2 linked regions of the Collimonas fungivorans Ter331 genome follow. The protein of the gene in region 1 interacts with the protein of each later gene in a pairwise test. Links are inferred from orthologs where the notes say so. Each region holds a gene or a part of one and is shown in the gene's direction. Other genes may lie near its edges.

Evidence for each region.
Region 2: the proteins of ftsH (region 1) and hflC interact in binary tests that used the Escherichia coli proteins (3 or more experiments, as listed by UniProt). The link is inferred for Collimonas fungivorans Ter331 from one-to-one orthologs.

Annotation. Positions count from the first base shown.
Region 1 is NC_015856.1:2,965,343-2,971,148, reverse strand. Bases 1,102-3,990 are described here. They hold ftsH (ATP-dependent zinc metalloprotease FtsH), read left to right. Parts: upstream 1,102-1,547; coding sequence 1,548-3,434; downstream 3,435-3,990. Other genes in these bases: folP (dihydropteroate synthase), read left to right, coding at 3,568-3,990; CFU_RS12885 (RlmE family RNA methyltransferase), read left to right, coding at 1,102-1,397. In the rest of the region: CFU_RS12895 (DUF4149 domain-containing protein), read left to right, coding at 1-195; CFU_RS12890 (YhbY family RNA-binding protein), read right to left, coding at 251-721; more of CFU_RS12885, read left to right, coding at 753-1,101; more of folP, read left to right, coding at 3,991-4,425; glmM (phosphoglucosamine mutase), read left to right, coding at 4,449-5,786. UniProt on the Escherichia coli protein: Acts as a processive, ATP-dependent zinc metallopeptidase for both cytoplasmic and membrane proteins. Plays a role in the quality control of integral membrane proteins.
Region 2 is NC_015856.1:2,263,565-2,266,735, forward strand. The notes cover bases 1-2,999. They hold hflC (protease modulator HflC), read left to right. Parts: upstream 1-1,051; coding sequence 1,052-1,948; downstream 1,949-2,999. Other genes in these bases: hflK (FtsH protease activity modulator HflK), read left to right, coding at 1-1,052; CFU_RS09940 (ATP phosphoribosyltransferase regulatory subunit), read left to right, coding at 2,113-2,999. Outside these bases: more of CFU_RS09940, read left to right, coding at 3,000-3,171.

The DNA of each region.
Region 1 (5,806 bases):
CTGGTATGCACTTTGGTCGGTTATTTCGGCATCCAGCCGTTCATGGCGGATTTGCGGGAAGCGGCTGCCGGCGGTGTCATGAGCGCCGATGCCAAGACTCGGTTCGGCATCCTGCATGGCGTCGCCAGCGGCATCTACCTGATCCAGAGTTTGCTGGGAGTGGGGCTTATTTTACGTTTGCGCAGTTTGCGCTAGGCGGGTGGCCGCTCCGCGGAGAGCGGCCCCGCGGATAAGCCGCCCTGCATAAGCATCAACGGCCCAATGCCGATTTCTTGCTGCTTTTCTGACGCGGTTTGGCGCGCTTGATGTTGCCGCCCTGGGTCACGCGTTCATTGCCTTTTACCATGACCTTGGTCACCGATGGCCGCTTGGTGCCGCTTGGGCTCGGCTTGACGATGGTGACTTCACGCATGCCCTTGCCGCGGGTTTCGCTGCGTTCCTTGGCTGCGTCTTTTTGCGGACGGTACAGGACCAGCAGCTTGCCGATGTGCTGAACCGGCGCAGCGCCGAGTTTTTCGCAAATAGTTTCGTAGATGGCAATCCGTGCCTCGCGATCATCACCGAATACACGCACTTTAATCAGGCCGTGCGAATTCAGGCTGGCATCGATCTCTTTCATCAGGGACGGTTTCAAGCCATCTTCGCTGATCAGGACCACCGGATTCAGTCCGTGGGCTTGGGAACGGAGCTCGCTACGCTCGGCGGATGTAAGTTTCAACATAAAAATTCCTTAAAAACGGTATTCTACGCGAATGGCAAAGAAGAAATTAAACAAAAACTGGCTGCACGACCACATTAACGATCCTTACGTGAAGCTGGCGCAGAAAGAAGGCTATCGTGCAAGGGCCGCTTACAAGCTGAAAGAAATCGATGAACTGGACAAGCTGATCAAGCCTGGCCAGATCATCGTCGACCTCGGGTCGACTCCGGGCAGCTGGTCGCAATATGCCCGCAACAAGCTATCCGGCCAGGATGGCGGCGGCATCCATGGCATGATCATCGGCCTCGATATCCTGCCGATGGAGCCGATTGCCGATGTCCATTTCATCCAGGGCGACTTCCGCGAGGCGGACAGCCTGCGCCAGCTGGAGCGCCTGCTGGAAGGGCGCAAGGTGGACCTGGTCTTGTCCGACATGGCGCCCAACCTGTCCGGCATCGCCATCTCCGATGCGGCGCGGGTCGAGGAAATTATCGATTTGGCAATTGAATTTTCGCAGCAGCACATGAAGCCCGGCGGCGCCTTGCTGGCGAAATGTTTCAACGGCACCGGCTACAATGAGGTGCTGATGAAATTCCGCCAGGAGTTCAAAACCGTGGCTTCCAGGAAGCCCAAAGCCAGCCGCGACAAGTCTTCGGAAATCTTCTTGCTTGGCAAAATATTGAAAAATCCGCGCTAAATAGCAAGTTTTCCTTGATTTATCGTGGGTACGTCCACATATCCTGCCTAGCAAGCCGTATCTATTCCGAGTAAAATCTAAGGAATACCTCGAAGCCGTACCTCGAAGCTGTACCTAAAAATAGGCGCGCAGCGCGTCCAAGGAGTTCTAGTGAACAATATGTTTTCCAAAGCCGCCATCTGGGTGGTCATCGCCCTGGTGCTTTTCACCGTATTCAAGCAGTTCGACGGCCGCGGACTGGCCAGCGGCGCCGGGCCGATTGCCTACTCCGATCTGATCACTGAAATCCGGGCTGGGCATATCACCGATGCGACGATTGAAGGCGGCAACATTGTCGCCAGCACTTCGGACGGCAAGAAGGTGAAAACCGCCATTACGGCGCTGGATCGCGGCCTGATCGGCGACTTGGTCAACAACAATGTCAAATTCGAAGTCAAGCAGCCGGAAGAGCCATCGTTCCTGCAGCAGATCTTCATTTCCTGGTTCCCGATGATCCTGCTGCTCGGGGTCTGGATCTTCTTCATGCGGCAGATGCAGGGCGGCGGCAAGGGCGGGGCGTTCTCGTTCGGCAAGTCGAAGGCGCGCATGCTGGATGAAAACAGCAATACCGTTACTTTTGGCGATGTTGCCGGTTGCGATGAGGCCAAGGAAGAAGTGTCCGAGCTGGTCGATTTCCTGCGCGACCCTACCAAATTCCAGAAACTGGGCGGTCGTATTCCGCACGGCGTCCTGCTGGTCGGTCCACCGGGTACCGGTAAGACCTTGCTGGCCCGTGCGATTGCCGGTGAAGCCAAAGTGCCGTTTTTCACCATTTCCGGTTCGGATTTCGTTGAAATGTTCGTCGGCGTCGGCGCATCGCGCGTGCGCGACATGTTCGAAAACGCCAAGAAGCATGCGCCATGCATTATCTTCATCGATGAAATCGATGCAGTCGGCCGCCATCGCGGCGCCGGCATGGGCGGCGGCAATGATGAGCGCGAGCAGACCCTGAACCAGATGCTGGTCGAGATGGACGGCTTCGAGGCCAATTCCGGCGTCATCGTGATCGCTGCCACCAACCGTTCCGATGTGCTCGACAAAGCGTTGCTGCGTCCGGGCCGTTTCGACCGCCAGGTCGTGGTCGGCCTGCCGGATATCCGCGGCCGCGAACAGATCTTGAACGTCCACATGCGCAAGGTGCCGATTTCGACCGACGTCAAGGCCGATATCCTGGCCCGCGGCACGCCTGGTTTCTCGGGCGCCGACCTGGCCAACCTGGTCAATGAAGCGGCCTTGTTTGCTGCCCGCCGCGCCAAGCGCCTGGTGGAGATGCAGGATTTCGAGGATGCCAAGGACAAGATCGTCATGGGTCCTGAGCGCAAGTCTGCCGTGATGCGCGAGGAAGAGCGCCGCAATACGGCGTATCACGAATCCGGCCATGCGGTGGTCGCCAAACTGCTGCCGAAAGCCGATCCGGTGCACAAGGTCACCATCATGCCGCGCGGCTTTGCCCTGGGCCTGACCTGGCAATTGCCTGAGCATGACCGCATCAACATGTACAAGGACAAGATGCTGGAAGAAATCGCCATCCTGTTCGGCGGCCGTATTTCAGAAGAGATTTTCATGCACCAGATGTCGACCGGCGCTTCGAACGACTTTGAACGCGCCACCAAGCTGGCACGGGCGATGGTGACGCGTTACGGCATGTCCGAGACCTTGGGCACCATGGTCTACGAAGATACGGAGCAGGATGCGTACTTCGGCCGTTCGTCCTCGAAAACAGTGTCGGAAGCCACCCAGCAAAAAGTCGATGCCGAGATCCGCAGCATCCTCGACCAGCAATACGCCTTGTCGCGCCGCCTGCTGGAAGAAAACAAGGACAAGGTCGAAGCAATGACCAAGGCCCTGCTGGACTGGGAAACCATCGACGCCGACCAGATCAACGACATCATGGAAGGCCTCGAGCCGCGCCTGCCGAAAGCCGGCAGTTCGGTGCGCAAGGCGCCCGGCGACAATCCATCCGGCGGTGTTTCGCCGAATGCCACCGCGCCGGCCTGATCCGGTCCGGAGCGCCTCTGGCGTCGCAGCTTGTGAAATAACCGTCAGCAAGGGTGAGGAGCAATCCTCGCCCTTTTTGCTTATTTTCGTGCCTTTCTTTCGTGCCTTTCGCGCCCTCAATTTAACTTCCTATATGCAACAATATTTTCAATGCGGCCGCTACCGGCTGCCGGTCAACACGCCGCAGGCGCGGCCGCTGGTGATGGGCATACTTAACATCACCCCCGATTCGTTTTCCGACGGCGGACAGTTCCACTCCCTCGAATTCGCCTTGTCGCATGCGGAGCAGATGATCGCCGACGGCGTCGACATCATCGATATCGGAGGCGAATCGAGCCGTCCCGGCAGCCCGGCGCTGTCGCTGGAAGAAGAGCTGGACCGCGTCATGCCCGCCATCTACGCCCTGCGCGATTGCGGCAAGCCGCTCTCCATCGATACCTACAAGCCAGCCGTGATGCGCGAAGCGCTCGCCGCCGGCGCCGACCTGATCAACGATATCAACGGTTTTCGCGCACCTGGCGCCCTGGAAGCAGTGAGCGACAGCGATTGCGGTTTGTGCGTGATGCACATGCAGGCCGATCCGCAAACCATGCAGGTCAAGCCCGAATACCAGGATGTGGTGGCCGAAGTCAGCGCTTTCCTGCAAGAGCGGGTAGCCGCGCTGGAGCAGGCCGGGATAAGCAGGAATCGCATCAGCATCGATCCAGGCTTTGGTTTTGGCAAGACCTTGGCGCATAATGTTGCTTTGTTGCAAAGCATGGGAGATATTCAACGCGCCCTGGACCTGCCTTTGCTGGCCGGGATGTCGCGTAAAACCATGCTGGGCGAGCTGACCGGCAAAGCGCTGGAACGGCGCCTTGCCGGCAGCCTGGCAGCGGCTTTGGCGGCGGTTTCCCAGGGTGCTAAGATAGTCCGGGTGCATGATGTGGCCGAGACTGTGGACGCGCTCAAGGTATGGCAGGCGGCGCAGCGAAAAAAATATAACGATTGAAATGCATGTGACTGAAGGTTGAGATGACAAGAAAATATTTTGGTACCGATGGTGTGCGCGGTCGTGTCGGCGTAGCGCCGATTACGCCGGATTTTGTAATGAAGCTGGGTTACGCTGCCGGTAAAGTGCTGGCCCAGGCCAAATCGGGCGGGGGCAAGCCAACCGTGCTGATCGGCAAAGATACCCGGGTCTCCGGCTATATGCTGGAAGCCGCGCTGGAGGCGGGTTTTGCCGCCGCCGGCGTCGATGTGATGCTGGCGGGCCCTATGCCGACGCCGGCGATTGCTTACCTGACGCGGGCGTTGCGCCTGTCGGCCGGGGTGGTGATTTCAGCTTCGCATAACCCGTATGAAGACAACGGCATCAAATTTTTCTCGGCGCAGGGCAACAAGCTGCCGGATACGGTAGAAACCGCGATCGAAGATGCGCTGGAGCTGCCGATGGCTTGTGTCGCGTCGGATAAGCTGGGCAAGGCAAGGCGCCTGGATGATGCTGCCGGACGCTACATCGAATTCTGCAAAAGCACTTTCCCCAACGAGCTCGACCTGCGCGGACTGACCATCGTGGTCGACAGCGCCCACGGCGCCGCCTACCATATTGCGCCGCACGTATTCCATGAGCTGGGGGCCGAAGTCATTTCGATCGGCAACCAGCCTAACGGCTTCAATATCAACGCCGGCTTCGGCGCCACCGCGCCGGACGCGCTGGCGCTGGCGGTGCGCTCCAACCGCGCCGACATCGGCATCGCGCTGGACGGCGACGCCGACCGCCTGCTGATGGTGGATGCCCGCGGCCGCATCTATAATGGCGACGAGCTGTTGTATGTGATGGTCAAGGACCGCATGAAGACGGGGCCGGTCAAAGGCGCAGTCGGCACCTTGATGACCAACATGGCGCTGGAGGTGGCGTTCCGCAATATGGGCGTGGAATTTGCACGAGCCAAAGTCGGCGACCGTTACGTGCTGGAAGTGATGAAAGAGCGCGGCTGGATCTTGGGCGGCGAGGGCTCGGGCCACCTGCTGTGCCTGGACAAGCATACGACCGGCGACGGCATCGTGTCGGCCCTGCAGGTGTTGTCGGCATTGAAGCGCGACGGCGAAACGCTGGCGCAGCTGACTGCCGATATCGCGCTCTATCCGCAAACCCTGGTCAACGTGAAGGTGAGCGCGGGTTTCGACTGGCAAAAGAATCCGGCGATGGTGGCGGAGACGGAAGCGGTCGAGCGCGAGCTCGGCGACACTGGCCGCGTGCTGATCCGGGCGTCGGGCACCGAGCCGCTGATCCGCGTCATGGTCGAGGCCAAGGACGCCGACCTGGCGCAAGTGATGGCGCGCCGGATTGCCGCTAAAGTGAATTCCTGATGATCGACTTCTACTGAATA
Region 2 (3,171 bases), 700 kb from region 1 along the record:
GAATCGGCGTCGGCGCGATTGCCGCCGTGGTGGCCTTGCTGTGGCTGGCCAGCGGTTTCTTTACCGTGCAGGAAGGCCAGACCGGTGTTGTCATGACATTCGGCAAGTACAGCCATTCGACCACCCCAGGTTTCAACTGGCGCTGGCCTTACCCGATCCAGAGCCATGAAATCGTCAATGTTTCCCAGGTGCGTACGGTCGAGGTCGGCTATCGCGCCAACGCCAAGAACAAGCAGCCCAAAGAAGCCCTGATGCTGACCGATGACGAAAACATCATCGACATTCAGTTCGCCGTCCAGTACACGCTGAAGAGCGCATCGGACTGGGTTTTCAACGTCCGCGATCCGGAGGAAACCGTGCGTCAGGTGGCGGAAACCTCGATTCGCGAAGTGGTCGGCAGGAACAAGATGGATTTCGTGCTGTACGAAGGCCGTGAAAAAGTGGCGCTCGACACCAGCCAGCTGATGCAGCAGATCCTGGACCGCTATAAGGTCGGCGTGCAGATCACGAATGTCACGATGCAGGGCGTACAGCCGCCGGAGCAGGTGCAGGCAGCGTTCGACGACGCGGTTAAAGCAGGCCAGGACCGCGAGCGCCAGAAAAACGAAGGCCAGGCTTACGCCAACGACGTGATTCCAAAGGCGCGCGGCGCGGCTTCGCGCCTGCTGCAGGAAGCGGAAGCGTACAGCGCCCGCGTCACCGCCAATGCCGAGGGCGATGCCTCGCGCTTCAAGCAAGTGCTGACCGAGTACCAGAAAGCGCCGGGCGTGACGCGCGACCGGATGTACCTGGATACCATGCAACAGATTTTTGCGAACACGACAAAAGTAATGGTTGATGCTAAAAGCGGGAGTAATTTATTGTATTTGCCACTGGATAAGCTGATTTCGCAGTCGGTGGCCAGCGCCGTGCCGGGCGCGGCGGCAGGCAGCGCCGGGACCAGCGCATCGTCGTCGACGATGAAGGATGGCGCCAGCACGGTCGAAACGCGGCCGCAGCCGGACGACCGTTCGCGCGACAGTCGCGACTCGCGTGATCGGGAGGGCAGATAATGAATCGCCTTATCTCCCTGCTGATATTCGTATTCGCCGCGCTGTGGCTGCTGTTTTCGACCATCTTCGTGGTCGACCAGCGCCAGTACGCGATCCTGTTCGCCTTCGGCGAAGTGAAACAGGTGATCAACCAGCCTGGCTTGCATTTCAAGCTGCCGCCGCCGTTCCAGAACGTGCTGTTCCTCGACAAGCGCATCCTCACCATCGATCCGCCGGATACCGACCGTTTCATCACGGCGGAAAAGATGAACATCCTGATCGACGCCTTTGTGAAATGGCGGATTACCGATCCGAAACTGTATTTCGTCAGTTTCGGCGGCGATGAAAAACGCGCCCAGGACCGCATGTCGCAAATCGTCAAGGCGGCCTTGAACGATGAAATCACCAAGCGCACGGTGCGCGAAGTGATCTCCGGCCAGCGCGGCAAGGTGATGGATTCGATCCGCAGCAAAGTAGCGGAAGAGTCGAAGCAGATCGGCGTCGACATCATCGATGTGCGCCTTAAGCGGGTTGACTATGTCGACCAGATCAATGCGTCGGTGTACGACCGCATGAAGTCCGAGCGCCTGCGGGTTGCCAATGAATTGCGTTCCACCGGTTCCGCGGATTCGGAAAAGATCCGCGCCGATGCCGACAAGCAGCGTACCGTGATCCTGGCGGAAGCTTATCGCGATGCGGAAAAGATGCGCGGCGAGGGCGATGCCAAGGCTTCGCAGATTTACGCCCAGGCATTCGGCCAGAATCCGGAATTCTACAAGTTCTACCGTAGCCTTGAAGCTTACCGCGCCAGCTTCAAGACCCGCCAGGATCTGATGGTGATTGATCCGAACTCGGAATTCTTTAAATATTTCCGTAGTCCGGCCGGCGGCGGGGCGGCAGCGCCTGCAAAAAAATAGGCCTTTTGCCGAGGGGCTGGATTATCCGGGAATGGCGCCCTCGCTAGCGGCGCCATTCCTTATTTTCGACGGCCGTAAATGGCCATTGTCGTATTGATAACCGAGTCCCGGCATTTAGCCGCATTGATCCACAAAAGTAATTTTCCCTAGATTCATTTTTTCCTATGCCGAATTGGCTTCTCCCTGAAAACATCGCCGACGTCTTGCCGTCCGAAGCGCGCAAGATCGAAGACCTGCGTCGCCTGATACTGGACAATTTCCGGCTGTACGGCTACGAGCTGGTCATGCCGCCCATGCTGGAATACCTGGAATCGCTGCTGGCCGGCGCCGGCCAGGATACCGACCTGCGCACCTTCAAGCTGGTCGACCAGCTGTCCGGCCGCACCCTCGGCATCCGCGCCGACATGACCACTCAGGTAGCGCGCATCGACGCCCATCTGCTGAACCGCGAGTCGGTCACCCGCCTGTGTTACGTCGGCAGCGTCCTGCATACCCGCCAGATCGGCTTGCACGCCACCCGCGAGCCGTTGCAGATCGGCGCAGAGATCTATGGACACCTGGGGCTGGAAGCCGATGCCGAGATCCAGGAACTGGCGCTGGCCACCCTGGCCCTGGCCGGGATCAGCCAGGTACGCCTGGATTTGTGCCATGTTGGCATTTTGCGCACGATTATCGGCGGCGACGATGCCGCCAAGCTGGATGAAACCGAGCTAGTGGCCTTGCTGGAAGCCAAGGACGTGCCTGGCTTGCGCACCATCAGCGTCGATTACAAGGCAGAGACCCGGGCCGCCTTGCTGGCCTTGCCGGGCCTGTACGGCGACGCCGGTGTCTTGCAGCAGGCGCGGCAGCTGCTGCCGGCGCTGCCGGCCATCGCCAAGGCCCTGGACGAACTGGAAACTTTGGCGGAAGCGGCCGGGAAAGATTGCGTTACCGTCGATTTAGCCGATTTACGCGGGTATCATTACGAAAGCGGGCTGATTTTCGCCGCTTACGTGCCCGGCCTGCCGAATGCGATACTGCGCGGCGGCCGTTACGACGTCGGCGCGGCATTCGGCCGTTCGCGTCCGGCCACTGGTTTTTCGATGGATTTGCGAGAACTGGCAAGACTGATTCCGGTAGCAACCCGCAAGCGCGCGATCCATGCGCCTTGGGGAATTGAAGCAGGTTTGAAGGAAAAGATCGTTGAATTGCGCAAGGCTGGGGAAGTTGTGATCCAGAGTCTG